DNA from 2 places in the Streptomyces sp. NPDC048636 genome. Region 1 is predicted to be linked to the other one. Evidence: riboswitches for the same ligand, from Rfam matches in the RefSeq annotation. Region 1 holds a riboswitch; the other holds the start of a gene.

Region 1 (7,140 bases):
AGCTGAGCTCACCGGCGCGGCCCAGGAAACGGGCGACGGCCACCGGCAGGGTGGGGTGGTCGGGCCGGGAGATGAACACCGTCGCCCCGAACTCGCCCAGCGACACGGCGAACGCGAAACCCGCCGCGACCGCCAGCGCCCGCCCCACCAGCGGCAGGTCCACCTCCCGCCAGACGCGCAGCGGGGAGGCGCCCAGCACGGCCGCGGCCTCGCGCAGCCGGTGGTCCACCGCCCGCAGCACCGGGAGCATGGTGCGGACCACGAACGGCACGCCCACCAGTGCCTGTGCCAGCGGCACCAGGATCCACGAGGCGCGCAGATCCAGCGGGGGCTCGTCCAGGGCGATGAGGAAGCCGAAACCGACGGTGACGGCGGAGGTGCCCAGCGGCAGCATCAGCAGCGCGTCGAAGCCCCGCACCAGCCTGCCCGCCCGCCGGGTGAGGGCGGCCGCCGCGAGCCCGCCGACGACCAGGGCGATGAGGGTGGCGACGGCCGCGTACCGCAGGGAGTTGCCGACGGCCTCCAGCGGGGCCACGAAGAACGTGCCGCCGCTGTCGGCCGCCGACTGGAGCGCCCGGTAGGAGGCGAACCCATAGCCGTCGGGCCCGTGGAGCGAGCGCTCGACCAGCACCGCGAGCGGGGTCAGGACCAGCAGTGCGGCGACGGCCAGCACACTCCCCAGCAGCGCCCACTGCGCCGGGCCCCGGGGGCGGCGGGCGGTGCGGGCGGGGTCGACCAGCCGCAGCGCGCTCTCCCGGCGCCGTACGGTCCAGGCGTGCAGGACCAGGACGCCGCCGACCGCGGCGAACTGGACGAGGGTGAGCACCGCGGCGGTCGGCAGGTCGAGCAGTTGCGCGGTCTCCCGGTAGATCGCCACCTCCAGCGTGGCGTAGCGCGGTCCGCCGAGGATCTGCACCACCCCGAAGGAGGTGAAGGTGAAGAGGAAGACCATCAGGGCGGCGGCGGCCACGGCGGGTGCCAGCGCGGGCAGGGTGACCCGCCGCCAGGCGCCGGGACGGCTCGCGCCGAGCATCCGCGCGGCCTCCTCCTGGCGCGGGTCGAGCTGGGCCCACAGCCCGCCCACGGTCCGCACCACCACGGCGTAGTTGAAGAAGACATGGGCGAGGAGGATCGCCCAGACCGAGGTGTCCAGCCGCACCCCCCACAGCTCGTCCAGCAGTCCGCCGCGACCGAGCAGCGCCAGGAACGCCGAGCCGACGACGACGGTCGGCAGCACGAACGGCACGGTCACCACGGCGCGCAGCAGCCCCTTGCCGGGGAAGGCGAAACGGGCGAAGACATAGGCGCCGGGCAGGGCGATCAGCAGGGTGAGGGCGGTGGAGGCGGCCGCCTGCCAGCCGGTGAACCACAGGATGTCCACCACGGCGGGGTCGCTCACCACCTCGGGGATCCGGCCGAACCGCCACCGGCCGTCGGCGCGCAGCCCCCGGGTGACGATGGCGGCCACCGGATAGGCGAAGAAGACCCCGAAGAACGCGAGGGGCACGGCCATCAGGGCGAGGCGCACCGCCGCGCCGCGCGGATCGCGCCGCCGCTTTCCCTCTCCCGTGTCCCGGGTGGTCTTGGGGTTCTCCGTGTGCCGGGTCCCTACAGGACGAGCGAGGACCATGCCTTGACCCACGGCTCACGGTTCTTGGCGATCTTCTGCGGGGAGAGGGTCGCCGGGTCGGCGATCTCGACCCCGTACCGGGTGAAGAGCTCGGGCAGCTTGACGTCCCCGCGCGCCGGGTTGACGTACATCCTGAGCGGAACGTCCGCCTGGAACCGCTTGGTGAGCAGGAAGTCCAACAGCGCCTTGCCTCCCCGGGAGTTGGACGCGCCGTTCAGCAGTCCGGCGAATTCCACCTGCCGGAAACACGTTCCCGTGGCCACTCCGGTCGGGGCCTTGGCGGGCTTGTTCTTGAGGTCCGCCACTCCGGCGGGCGGGCTGGAAGCATAGGAGACGACGAGCGGCTTGTCGCCCTTGCCGCCGCCGGAGAAGCGGTCGAAGTACGCCTGCTCCCAGCCGTCGACGACCTCGACGCCATTGGCCCGCAGCTTCTTCCAGTAACCCTTCCAGCCGTCGTCCCCATACCTGGCGGCGGTGCCGAGGAGGAAGCCGAGACCGGGTGAGGAAGTGGCCGCGTTCTCGGTGACGAGCAGGTTCTTGTAGGCGGGCTTGGTGAGGTCCTCGAGGGTCCGGGGCGGCGCCAGCTTCTTCTCGGTGAAGTACGCGCGGTCGTAGTTGACGCAGATATCGCCGTAGTCGACGGGGGTGACGCGGTGCTTGTCGCCGTCCAATTGGAGCGCGGCGGGCACCTTGTCCAGGCCCTTGGCCCGGTACGGCGTGAACAGGTCGTGGTCGAGGGCGCGGGAGAGCAGGGTGTTGTCGACACCGAAGAAGACGTCGCCCTGTGGATGGCCCTTGGACAGGATGGCCTGGTTGACGGCCGAACCCGCGTCGCCGCCGGTCTGTCTGCGCACCTTGTAGCCGGTCCGCTCGGTGAACTCGGCGAGCACGTCCTTGGAGACCGCGAAGGAGTTGTGCGAGACCAGGGTGACGGTCTTGGCGTCCGCACCGCCGCCCTGGGAGTCCTCCGCACAGCCCGAGAGGGGTATGAGGCCGAGCGAACCGAGGAGGGCGGCGCCGATGGCACGCCGGAGGTGGCTGTTCATGCTGTGCTGACTCCCTACGCCGGTATGACCCGGATCAGGTCCGAGGGTCTGCGGCCGTGCCGCACTCTCAGCGCCCTGAGCGCTCCCCTGTCGGAATGTTCATTTGTACGACGGTGCGATGTTTCGCGAAGGCACCGTATCAGCCGCCGTTCAGCGCTCCGTGGCCGCCAGTTGCCCGCAGGCGCCGTCGATCTCCTGCCCCCGGGTGTCCCGGACGGTCACCGGCACACCGCGCGCCTCCAGGGCCGCCACGAACGCCTTCTCGTCCTCGGGACGGGAGGCCGTCCACTTGGAACCGGGCGTCGGGTTGAGCGGGATGAGGTTGACGTGCACCCGGCGCCCCTTGAGCAGCCGCCCGAGCAGATCGGCCCGCCACGCCTGGTCGTTGATGTCCTTGATCAGGGCGTACTCGATGGAGATCCGGCGGCCGGACTTCTCCGCGTACTCCCACGCGGCGTCCAGCACCTCGCGGACCTTCCAGCGCGTGTTGACCGGGACGAGGGTGTCGCGCAGCTCGTCGTCGGGGGCGTGCAGGGAGACCGCGAGCCGGCACGTGAAGCCCTCATCGGCGAATCGCAGCATCGCCGGAACCAGTCCGACGGTGGAGACCGTGATCCCGCGCTGGGAGAGGCCGAGGCCGTCCGGCTCGGGGTCGGTGAGCCTGCGGATGGCGCCGACGACCCGGTTGTAGTTGGCCAGCGGCTCGCCCATGCCCATGAAGACGATGTTGGACAGCCGGGCCGGTCCGCCGGGGATCTCGCCGTCCCGCAGGGCCCGCATCCCGTCGACGATCTGGTGGACGATCTCGGCGGTGGACAGATTGCGGTCCAGACCCGCCTGGCCGGTGGCGCAGAACGGACAGTTCATCCCGCAGCCCGCCTGTGAGCTGATGCACATGGTGACCCGGTCCGGGTAGCGCATCAGCACGGACTCCACCAGCGTGCCGTCGAAGAGCCGCCACAGGGTCTTGCGGGTCGTGTCGTCGTCACAGCTGATGTGCCGCACCACGCTCATCAGGTCCGGAAGCAGCCCGGCCGCCAGCTTCTCGCGGGCGGCGGCGGGGACGTCCGTCCACTGGGCCGGGTCGTCGGTGTACCGCGCGAAGTAGTGGCGCGACACCTGACCGGCCCGGAACGGCTTCTCCCCCAGGGCCGCGACGGCCTCACGGCGCTCGGCGGGGGTGAGATCGGCAAGGTGCCGCGGGGGCTTCTTGGCCCCGCGCGGCGCGACGAAAGTGAGTTCTCCGGGCTTAGGCATGGTTCACCCAGTGTCGCAGACGTACGAAGGGCCCCGCGCCGCCCGGGGCGCGGGGCCGATCGGCGGGCCGGTCAGCCTCCGCCGACGAAGATCACCATCAGCAGCCACACCACCGGAGCGGTGGGCAGCAGCGAGTCCAGCCGGTCCATGATCCCGCCGTGGCCGGGCAGCAGCTTGCCCATGTCCTTGATGCCGAGATCCCGCTTGATCATGGATTCGCCGAGGTCGCCGAGGGTGGCGCTGACCGCGACCGCGAAGCCGAGCACCAGCCCCTGCCACCACGCGCCGCCGTCGATCAGGAACTCCATGCACAGCGCGCCCGCGACCATGGCGAACGCCACCGCGCCCATCAGCCCCTCACGGGTCTTCCCGGGGCTGATCCGCGGCGCGAGCGGATGCTTGCCGAAGCGCCAGCCGACCGCGTACGCGCCGGTGTCGCTGACCACGGTGAGCAGCAGGAAGGTGAGCACCCGCCACGCGCCGTCCTCGGTGTCCAGCATGAGGGCCACGAAGGTGGCGAGGAACGGCACGTAGAACGCGGCGAAGACACCGGCCGTGACATCCCTGAGGTAGTTGTCCGGCGGTTCGGTCATCCGCCACACCAGCACCGCGAGGGAGGTCAGCGCCACCGCCACCCAGGCGCCCTGGGCGCCGCGCACATATCCGGCGACGACCATCGCGACACCGCCGATGGCGAGCGGCGCGAGCGGCACCCGGATGTCCTTGCGCTCGGCCAGCCGCGAGGTCAGCTCCCAGAGTCCGACGACCACCGCGACGGCTATCACGCCGATGAACACCGGCTTGTAGATGAAGAGCGAGGCCACGATGACCACACCGAGGCCGACGCCCACCCCTATCGCGGCACGCAGGTTCCGGCCGGCGCTCTTCTTCTTCGCCTGCCCGCCGCCGGTGCTCCGCGCGCCGTCGGAGCGCGCCGGATCCGGTGCGGGGTCGGAGGGCGTCGGAGGACGCCCGGCGGCCTGCCCGGGACCGGGCCGCTGATCCCGCTCGTCGCGGAAGAGAGGACCGCCCAGTCCGGCGGCCCCCTGGTCACGGCCGGCGGCATCGCCGGGTTCACCGCCTGCGTGCGGCACGGTGGGCATGGGGCGAGTGTGCGCCGCTTCGCCCACCTCGTGCGCGGGACCCGCCGAAGAAGGGGGCACCTCCCAGCCGTAGCCGGGGGAGGTGCCCTGATCGGCGGGTCCCCAGAGTCCGGCGCGCGGCGGGGCCCCCCAGGAAGAGTCGTTCATCAGACCTCGAGCAGCTCGGCTTCCTTGTGCTTGAGCAGCTCATCCACCTGCGCGACGTACTTCGCGGTGGTGTCGTCGAGCTCCTTCTCGGCACGGCGGCCCTCGTCCTCGCCGACCTCGCCGTCCTTGATCAGCTTGTCGATGGACTCCTTGGCCTTGCGGCGGACGCTGCGGATCGAGATCTTCGCGTCCTCGCCCTTGCCCTTGGCGACCTTGATGAACTCCTTGCGGCGCTGCTCGGTCAGCTCCGGGAACACCACTCGGATGATATTGCCGTCGTTGCTGGGGTTGACGCCCAGGTCGGAGTCACGGATCGCCTGCTCGATATTGCGCAGCGCGCTCTTGTCGAACGGGGTCACCACGGCCATCCGCGGCTCCGGCACCGAGAACGACGCCAGCTGGTTGATCGGCGTCAGCGCACCGTAGTAGTCCGCCACGATCTTGTTGAACATCGCCGGGTGCGCACGCCCGGTGCGGATCGCGGCGAAGTCCTCCTTGGCGACCACAACGGCCTTCTCCATCTTCTCCTCGGCCTCGAGGAGGATCTCTTCGATCACCACTTGCTCCTGGTGTTATCCGTAGGCAGAGCCTGGCCCCTGCGTGCGTCTTCTCCTGCACGGTGTCCGACCGGCAGGCCGTTGTCCATCCCCCGTTCGAGCCGTCAGGCCCGGGAGCCCTGGTCGCTCACGAGCGTGCCGATCTTCTCACCCTTCACCGCACGCGCGATGTTGCCCTCGGCGAGAAGTTCGAACACCAGGATGGGCAGTTTGTTGTCCCGGCACAGGGTGATCGCGGTGGCGTCGGCGACCTTGAGGTCGCGGGTGATCACCTCGCCGTACTCCAGGGCGTCGAACTTCACCGCGTCCGGGTTGCGGGCCGGGTCGGAGTCATAGACCCCGTCCACCCCGTTCTTGCCCATGAGCAGGGCCTCGGCGTCGATCTCCAGGGCGCGCTGGGCGGCGGTGGTGTCCGTGGAGAAGTACGGCATGCCCATGCCCGCGCCGAAGATGACCACGCGCCCCTTCTCCAGGTGGCGCACCGCACGCAGCGGAATGTACGGCTCCGCAACCTGGCCCATGGTGATGGCGGTCTGGACCCGGGAGTCGATGCCCTCCTTCTCCAGGAAGTCCTGGAGCGCCAGACAGTTCATGACCGTGCCGAGCATGCCCATGTAGTCCGAGCGCGCCCGGTCCATACCGCGCTGCTGGAGCTCCGCCCCGCGGAAGAAGTTGCCGCCGCCGATGACGATCGCGATCTCCGCGCCGTCCCGGACCACGGCGGCCACCTCGCGGGCGATGGCGTGCACGACATCGGGGTCGACTCCGAGTCCCCCGCCCCCGGCGAACGCCTCGCCGGACAGCTTCAGCAGGAACCGGCCATGTGGGGCTGTGCCGCGCGCGTGCTTGTCGTCGGCGGCCTGTTTGGCGTCCGCGCCGTGATTCATTGGAGATCTCCTCGTGCACATACGAAGAAGGCCATTGCCGGACGGTCCTGGTACGACCTCTGCGGCAATGGCCTCCTCGTCACATCTGCGGCCGACCGGTTGACGGTTGGCTGCCTACGACCCTATCGGGGTCGCCGGTCATTCGCTGCTCGGCTCAGACGCCGACGCGGAAACGGGCGAAGCGCTTCAGCGAGACACCGGCCTCGTCCAGAACCTTCTGGACGGTCTTCTTGTTGTCCTTGGCGAACGCCTGGTCCACCAGCACGTTCTCCTTGAAGAAGCCGGTGACGCGACCCTCGACGATCTTCGGCAGGGCGCCCTCGGGCTTGCCCTCCTCACGAGCGGTGGCCTCGGCGACCCGGCGCTCGTTCTCCACCGTCTCGGCGGAGATCTCGTCGCGGCTGAGGAACTTCGGCGCGAAGGCGGCGATGTGCTGCGCGACGTCCTTGGCGACCTCGGCGTTCTCCTTGTCCAGCTCGACCAGGACGCCGACCTGCGGGGGCAGGTCCGGGC
Region 2 (7,140 bases), on a different contig from region 1:
CAGTCGCCGCACGCCCAGGACGAGGTCTACCTGGTGCAGAGCGGCCGGGCGTCGATCACGGTCGGGATGGAGACGACCCAGGTGGCACGCGGCAGCGTGGTCTACGTACCGGCCGGGGTGGCGCATAAGTTCCACCACATCACCGAGGATCTGCGGGTCATGGTCGTGTTCTCTCCACCTGAGAGCTGAGGCGCGTATTCCGGTCCCGTAGGGGTCCGGTCAGGGGAGGACAGGGGTCGTGGAAGCGCCGCGGGCTTCCGTCCCGCCCTAGCATCGATGGCAGGGGAAACCCGGCCGACGGCGACCGGACCGAAGACCGGCCGGGCTCATGAGGAAAGCAGGGATCAGCGTGGCCACGAAGGGCATATTCCAGGGCTTGCCGTGGTGGGTGACCTGGGTCGTGATACCGGTTCTCGTCCTGGCCATATTCGGCGGACTGATCATGGCCGTGGTCGGGTTCGTCGTCGAGCTGGTCTTCAAGGCGCTGCTGCTGGTGGCGCTGATCGCCGGGCTGATCTACCTGGTGCGGAAGTTCAGCTCCTCCTCGTCCTCCCGCGGCGACTGGTGAGCCGGGGCCGCTGAGCCTCCGGCCGGTGTGGCCCGGCCCCCGCGCGGATACGCCGCGCGAGGGACACCGCGGGGCGGACACCGGCCCCGTGGCACCCCTCCCGTTAGAGTGCGAGTCCTCGGCGTTCTCCTACGCGGCGTCTGCCTCGCAACACACCCCGGGGGTGCCTGTTGACGACAGCGAACATCGATACGGCCGGTGAGCCGGCCCCGAACTCCCGCGCTCCGGCCGGGTGCCGCCCGGATCAGCGTGACAAGCGCGATCGCCCGCCCGCGGCGCTCCGGCCGACCGCCTCCGCGGGCTCGCACACCGCCTCCGCCACGGCAACACTGGCGATTTCCGTTCCCTCACATGAGGCAAACCGACTCCGCCCCGCAATCGAGTCGCTACGCTCCAGAGTCGGCCAAGCCTTCAACTCCCTGCCGATCGGCTCACACCTGGCCACTCGCAAACAACTCGGGGCGGCGAACGATGCGTGACATGCGTGACACAGTCCAGGCGGAAGTGACGATGACCTTCCTGGTCTCGCAGGACCTCTCCTTCCGGATCCCGGTGGAGCTGTCCTATGACAGCGGCGATCCGTACGCGGTGGAGATCACCTTCCATCTGCCCGGTGACGCCCCGGTGAGCTGGGCGTTCGCCCGTGAACTGCTGCTGGACGGGCTGAGCAGACCCACCGGCGAGGGCGATGTGCGGATCGCGCCCGCCGCGCCCGAGGGCCTCTCCGATGTCTTCATCAGGCTCCAAGTGGGCAGCGAGCGGGCCCTGTTCCGGGCCGGAGCCGCCCCGCTGGTGGCCTTCCTGGACCGTACGGACCGGCTGGTCCCGTTCGGCGAGGAGCCCAAGGCCTGCGATCCGGTCGGTGACCTCGACGCGGAACTGGACCGCATCCTCGCCGAGGACCGGTACGCGGGTTAGGCCCTGTCCGGCAGGGGGCACGGGATGCGCCGCGCCCCCTGGCCGTGCGCCATGGCGCCCCCTGGCCGGATGCCGTGGCTCAACGCGCCCGCGCCCGGCGGCGCTTACCGCGTCCGCCCCGGCCGACGCGCGGTCCCGGCTGGCCCGGGACCTCCGCTCCCTCGACGGGCTTCCCGGGCGCCGCCGCGCCCAGCGGTGCGCGGTCCGCGGAGACCACGAGCACGGCCAGTGCCGTGGTCACCGGCACCGAGGCGACGAGCCCGATGCTGCCCACGAGCGTCCGTACGATCTCCTCCGCGACGATCTCGCTCGTCGCCACCGTGCCCACACCGCTGTCCGCGATCGAGAACAGCAGCAGCAGCGGAAGCGACGCGCCCGCGTACGCCAGCACCAGTGTGTTGACGACGGACGCGATGTGGTCCCGCCCGATCCGCATCGCCGACGCGTAGAGCTTCCGCCGACTCGCCGCCGGGTCGGCGTCCCGCAGCTCCCACACCGCCGAGGTCTGGGTGACCGTGACATCGTCCAGCACCCCGAGCGAGCCGATGATCACGCCCGCGAGCAGCAGACCCCTTATCTCGATGTCCGGGTAGAGACCGTGCACCAGACCGGTCTGGTCGTCGGTGTTCCCGGTCAGGCTGGCCCAGCCGATGAACACCGAGCCCAGCACGCCGATCAGCAGCAGCGAGACCAGGGTGCCGAGGACCGCCACGGAGGTTCTCGCCGTCAGCCCGTGGCACATATAGAGCGCGATCAGCATGATCGCGCTGCCCCCGATGACCGCGACCACCAGCGGATTGGAGCCCTGGAGGATCGCCGGGAGGATGAACAGGGTCAGCACCCCGAAGCTGATGGCCAGTGCCACCAGCGCGAAGACCCCGCGCAGCCGTCCGACCGCCACGACGGCGAGCGCGAAGAGCCCGGCGAGCAGCGCCATCGGCATCGACCGGTCCACGTCCGAGACGGAGTACTGGAGGTTTTCGGGCGCCTTGGGCGCGTACGCCAGCTTCAGCTCCTGTCCGGCGCTGAGCTTCCGTGAGGAACTGGGCTGGATGATCTCGGGAAACCGGCGGCCCTTGTCCTTGCCCGAAGTGACCTCGACGGTGGCCTTCTCACAGCGGCCCTTCCCGCCGCCCGCTCCACCGCCGCCGTTCTGTGCCGCGCTGTCCTGACCCGGTTCGGCGGGCTGCCGCGGCTGGGCGCCCACGGCCGCGCAGTTGACCTCCTCGACCTTCACCACCCTTCCGGAGACGGTCTGTTGGTCGAAGCCGAGTCCGCTGCGCTGCCCCGCCGAGTGATCGGGGGTGCCGCCCGGCCAGAGCACGATCAGCCCGGCGGCCACGGCCGCGGCGAAGGGGATGAGCACCGCCGCGATGACCTTGCGGAGGCGGGAGGAGACGGGAGTGGCCGGGCCGTGGGCATGTGAGTGGCCGTGGCCGGCGCCGTGCGCATGGCCCTGGCCGTCGTCGTGGTGATCCGGGGCGGGCGGGCCGTCCCGTCCTGCCTGGGGGTGCTGGGGTGTCGAGGTCACGCCCGCATCATCGCAACTCGCCGTGAGCGGGGTGGGCCCCCTGTTCAGTTCCGCCGGAGACCCGTTAGCGTGGGGGCACCTTTGCAAACGCGGGAGCTCGGAGCACCGGGCTGAGAGGGCGCTGACGCGACAGCTGCGCCGACCGCTGAACCTGTTACCGGGTAATGCCGGCGTAGGGAGTGGGTCTCATGACTCAGCAGGACGCACGCATGCGCGAGAACGCTACCGACATCGGGTGGCATAAGGGATATATCACTGGTTCCCGCCCGGACCTCCAGATCCCGGTCCGCCGAGTGCACCTCACCAATGGCCGCGATGTGACGCTCTACGACACCTCCGGTCCGTACACCGACCCCCAGATCGACACCGATGTCCGCCGCGGACTCGCCCCGCTGCGGCAGAACTGGATCATCGCCCGCGGCGATACCGAGGAGTACGCGGGCCGTCCGGTCCGGCCCGAGGACGACGGGCTCAAACACACCTCGCCCCGGGGCGGGTTGCGCAATCTCGACGCGGTCTTCCCCGGCCGTCCGCGTCAGCCGCGGCGCGGCCGGGACGGCGCCCGGGTGACCCAACTCGGCTATGCCCGGCGGGGCGAGATCACGGCCGAGATGGAGTACGTGGCCGTACGCGAGAACGTCTCCCCGGAGGTCGTCCGGGAGGAGATCGCGGCGGGCCGGGCCGTCCTGCCCGCCAACGTCAATCACCCGGAGATCGAGCCGATGATCATCGGCAAGCGGTTCCTGGTGAAGGTCAACGCCAACATCGGCAACTCCGCGGTGACCTCCTCCATCGAGGAGGAGGTCGAGAAGATGACCTGGGCGACCCGCTGGGGCGCCGACACGGTCATGGACCTGTCCACCGGCCGCAATATCCACACCACCCGTGAGTGGGTGCTGCGCAACTCCCCCGTGCCCATCGGCACCGTGCCGCTCTACCAGGCCCTGGAGAAGGTCGACGGCAAGGCCGAGGAGCTGACCTGGGAGATCTACAAGGACACGGTCGTCGAACAGGCCGAGCAGGGCGTCGACTACATGACGGTGCACGCGGGCGTCCGGCTGCCGTTCGTCCCGCTGACCGCCCGCCGCAAGACCGGCATCGTCTCGCGCGGCGGCTCGATCATGGCGGCCTGGTGTCTGGCCCACCACCAGGAGAGCTTCCTCTACACCCACTTCGAGGAACTCTGCGAGATCCTCGCGGCCTACGACGTCACCTACTCGCTGGGCGACGGACTGCGTCCGGGGTCGATCGCGGACGCCAACGACGAGGCGCAGTTCGCCGAGTTGCGCACGCTCGGTGAGCTCAACCGGATCGCCAAGGAACACGGCGTCCAGACCATGATCGAGGGCCCGGGCCATGTCCCGATGCACAAGATCAAGGAGAATGTCGACCTCCAGCAGGAGATCTGCGACGAGGCGCCCTTCTACACCCTGGGCCCGCTCACCACGGATATCGCCCCCGCCTACGACCACATCACCTCGGGTATCGGCGCGGCGATGATCGCCTGGTGGGGCACGGCGATGCTCTGCTACGTCACCCCCAAGGAGCACCTCGGCCTGCCGGACCGGGACGACGTCAAGACCGGCGTGATCACGTACAAGATCGCCGCGCACGCCGCCGACCTGGCCAAGGGCCATCCGGGCGCCCAGGAGTGGGACGACGCCCTGTCCGACGCCCGCTTCGAGTTCCGCTGGGAGGACCAGTTCAACCTGGCCCTCGACCCGGACACGGCACGCTCCTTCCACGATGAGACCCTCCCGGCCGAACCCGCCAAGACGGCGCACTTCTGCTCGATGTGCGGGCCGAAGTTCTGCTCGATGAAGATCAGCCGCGATATCAGCGAGCGCTTCGGCACCGACGGCGCCTCGAGCGAGGAGATCGAGGAGGGCATGCTCCAGAAGTCCCGCGAGTTCGCCGAAGCGGGCAATCGCGTCTACCTGCCGATCGCGGACTGACCTCCCGGTGACCGGCCGAGCGGTGGAGGCCGTGGCGCCTCCACCGCTCCGTGCGTTGCCGAACCCCGCCGGAGTGGATACCTGGTGTCAGGCGGGCCGGACCTGGTTCCGGAACGGCATCGGCCTGCGGACCGCGGCGAACAACCGGGCCAGGGTGGCCGATCGGCCGCTGTCCGCTGTGTGGGGTGCGAGGGCGTCGACGCCCTCCGTGATCCATCGCTCCCAGTGCGGGCGGTCGCCGGGCGACAGACGACCGTGCGCGACAGCCATGTCGAGGAGGGTCCTGCCGATCTCATGAGCCATGGTGCCGCCGTTGTACCGGAACCGGCTCTCGATGATGTCCAGATGGCAGACGTCCACCGTGCCGCCGGCGAGAGCGATCGAGATGTTGAGAAACGCCTCGACGCCGAAGTCGGCCGGTAGCGGGTGCTGGATGCGCGAAGTCCGGATCGCGCGGAATCCGGTCAGGGAGTTGGCGCCGTGGAAGCCGACTTCGGGAAAGAGCTCAGCGGTGAGGGGCTCATAGATCGTGAACGTCGCGCTCAGTATCGTGCCCGGATGGTCGTACTCGTAGTCGCCGACCACGTGGTCGCCGGTGCCGGACGCCGCCGCTTCGCGGAGCGTGGCCGGTACGTTGATCTTCGACGAGACGAGGTCGGAGTCGAGAAAGCAGACCCACTCGGTCCGTATGTCGGCGAGAGCGGCGTTCATGGCCGCGCCCTTGCCGCGCGGCCCGCGCAGAACCTCCGCCCCGGCCCTGGCCGCCTCCTCCGCGGTGCCGTCGGTCGAAGCGCTGTCGACCACCAGTACGCGGTCCCCGGGCCGTGCGGCGGCGCGTGCCTGCTCCACGATCGTTGCCACGGTGGGCTCTTCGTTGTAGGCGGGTATGACGAAGGTGAACATCGCTTTCCTATCCCCCGAACGGCCTTGCGAAGAGTGAGTGTAGGGGAAAACGATCTTTGCGACGACGCGGAATCTCTCCGGGTGAAGCGGTATCCGCAGCCCTCAAGGACCGTCGTCCATCGAGGACTTCCCGCCTGAGGGCGCGGTGCCGAAGGGCACGTCGACGGCGTAGCGCCAGAAGCCGTCGGGGCCACGGCGGGCCACATCGGTCGCGGTGCCCTCGACGCGGACCTCGGTGCCGTCGGCGGCGATGCCCGCCACGACCCAGTCCACGATCAGGAGGGCCAGGGCGCCGACGGTGTACGTATGGCGGGGGGTGCGGGTACGGGGTCATGCTGGAACCGTGTCCACATCCGCACGCACCGCCGGGCACCCGTGACCGGGCCGGGGGCGACGGCCGGTCGCCCCGAGGAGCGGGTCGCGATCGTGACCGGGGCGGGATCAGGGATCGGACGGGCCACGGCGACCGCGTTCGCGGAGGAGGGTGTGCGGGTGCTGGGGGTCGGACGCCGGGCGGACGCCCTCGCCGAGACCGCGGCGCTGCACCCGGGTATCGCCTCGCATCCCGCCGATGTCACCGCGGACGGCGCCGCCGAGGAGGCCGTCCGCGCCGCGCTGGAGCGCTGGGGCCGACTCGACGTCCTGGTCAACAATGCGGGGGTGGTCGCCGCGATGCCCCTGGGCGAGGTCACCGCGGCCCGGGTGAGCCGGCTGCTGGCCGTCAACGTGGTCGCGCCCAGTGTGCTGGCGGGCGCGGCGCTGCCGTCGCTCCTCGTGGCGCACGGCGCGATCGTCAATGTGTGCAGCACCTTCGGACACCGTCCGCTCGCCGGTGCCGCGCACTACGGCGCCTCCAAGGCCGCGCTCGAACAACTCACCCGGAGCTGGGCCCTGGAGCTGGCGCCCGAGGGCGTCCGGGTCAACGCGGTGGCCGCCGGGCCGACCGAGAGCGAGGCGCTGGCCGCGTCCGGTCTGCCGTTCGCGGTGATCGACCAGATCAAGGCGGACGAGGAGGCCCGTATCCCGCTGGGGCGGCGCGGGGACCCCGCCGAGGTGGCGGGGTGGATCCTGCGGCTCGCCGACCCCGGGGCGGCCTGGCTCACCGGCCAGGTGCTCACGGTCGACGGCGGGCTGGAGCTCACCTGAGGCGAAACCCGGGGCAGCGCCGCCCTGTCACTCGCCCCGTCAGTCGGGCTGGTGCTCCGGGCCGCCGTAATCCGGGCTGGAGTAGTCCGGGCTGCTGTACCGCGGACGAGCCTTGGGAC

Evidence for each region. A riboswitch is a leader RNA that binds a small molecule or an ion and turns the genes downstream of it on or off. The one in region 1 is predicted to bind thiamine pyrophosphate.
Region 2: it holds a riboswitch for thiamine pyrophosphate, as region 1 does, so the genes downstream of both, thiC (phosphomethylpyrimidine synthase ThiC) here and AB0C66_RS05510 (thiamine ABC transporter substrate-binding protein) in region 1, are expected to answer to the same signal.

The regions. Positions count from the first base shown of each region.
Region 1 covers NZ_JBEZHR010000001.1:1,198,183-1,205,322, reverse strand. The annotation lists gene AB0C66_RS05515 (iron ABC transporter permease) at 1-1,513, opposite strand, end outside; gene AB0C66_RS05510 (thiamine ABC transporter substrate-binding protein) at 1,609-2,676, opposite strand; TPP riboswitch at 2,671-2,775, opposite strand; gene rlmN (23S rRNA (adenine(2503)-C(2))-methyltransferase RlmN) at 2,827-3,933, opposite strand; gene AB0C66_RS05500 (phosphatidate cytidylyltransferase) at 4,005-5,183, opposite strand; gene frr (ribosome recycling factor) at 5,183-5,740, opposite strand; gene pyrH (UMP kinase) at 5,845-6,627, opposite strand; gene tsf (translation elongation factor Ts) at 6,782-7,140, opposite strand, start outside.
Region 2 covers NZ_JBEZHR010000007.1:345,791-352,930, forward strand. The annotation lists gene AB0C66_RS21665 (cupin domain-containing protein) at 1-189, shown strand, start outside; gene AB0C66_RS21670 (DUF5326 family protein) at 329-568, shown strand; gene AB0C66_RS21675 (SsgA family sporulation/cell division regulator) at 1,049-1,486, shown strand; gene AB0C66_RS21680 (YibE/F family protein) at 1,566-3,017, opposite strand; TPP riboswitch at 3,097-3,213, shown strand; gene thiC (phosphomethylpyrimidine synthase ThiC) at 3,206-4,972, shown strand; gene AB0C66_RS21690 (glycosyltransferase family 2 protein) at 5,060-5,875, opposite strand; gene AB0C66_RS21695 (hypothetical protein) at 5,978-6,148, opposite strand; gene AB0C66_RS21700 (SDR family oxidoreductase) at 6,302-7,021, shown strand; gene AB0C66_RS21705 (hypothetical protein) at 7,061-7,140, opposite strand, start outside.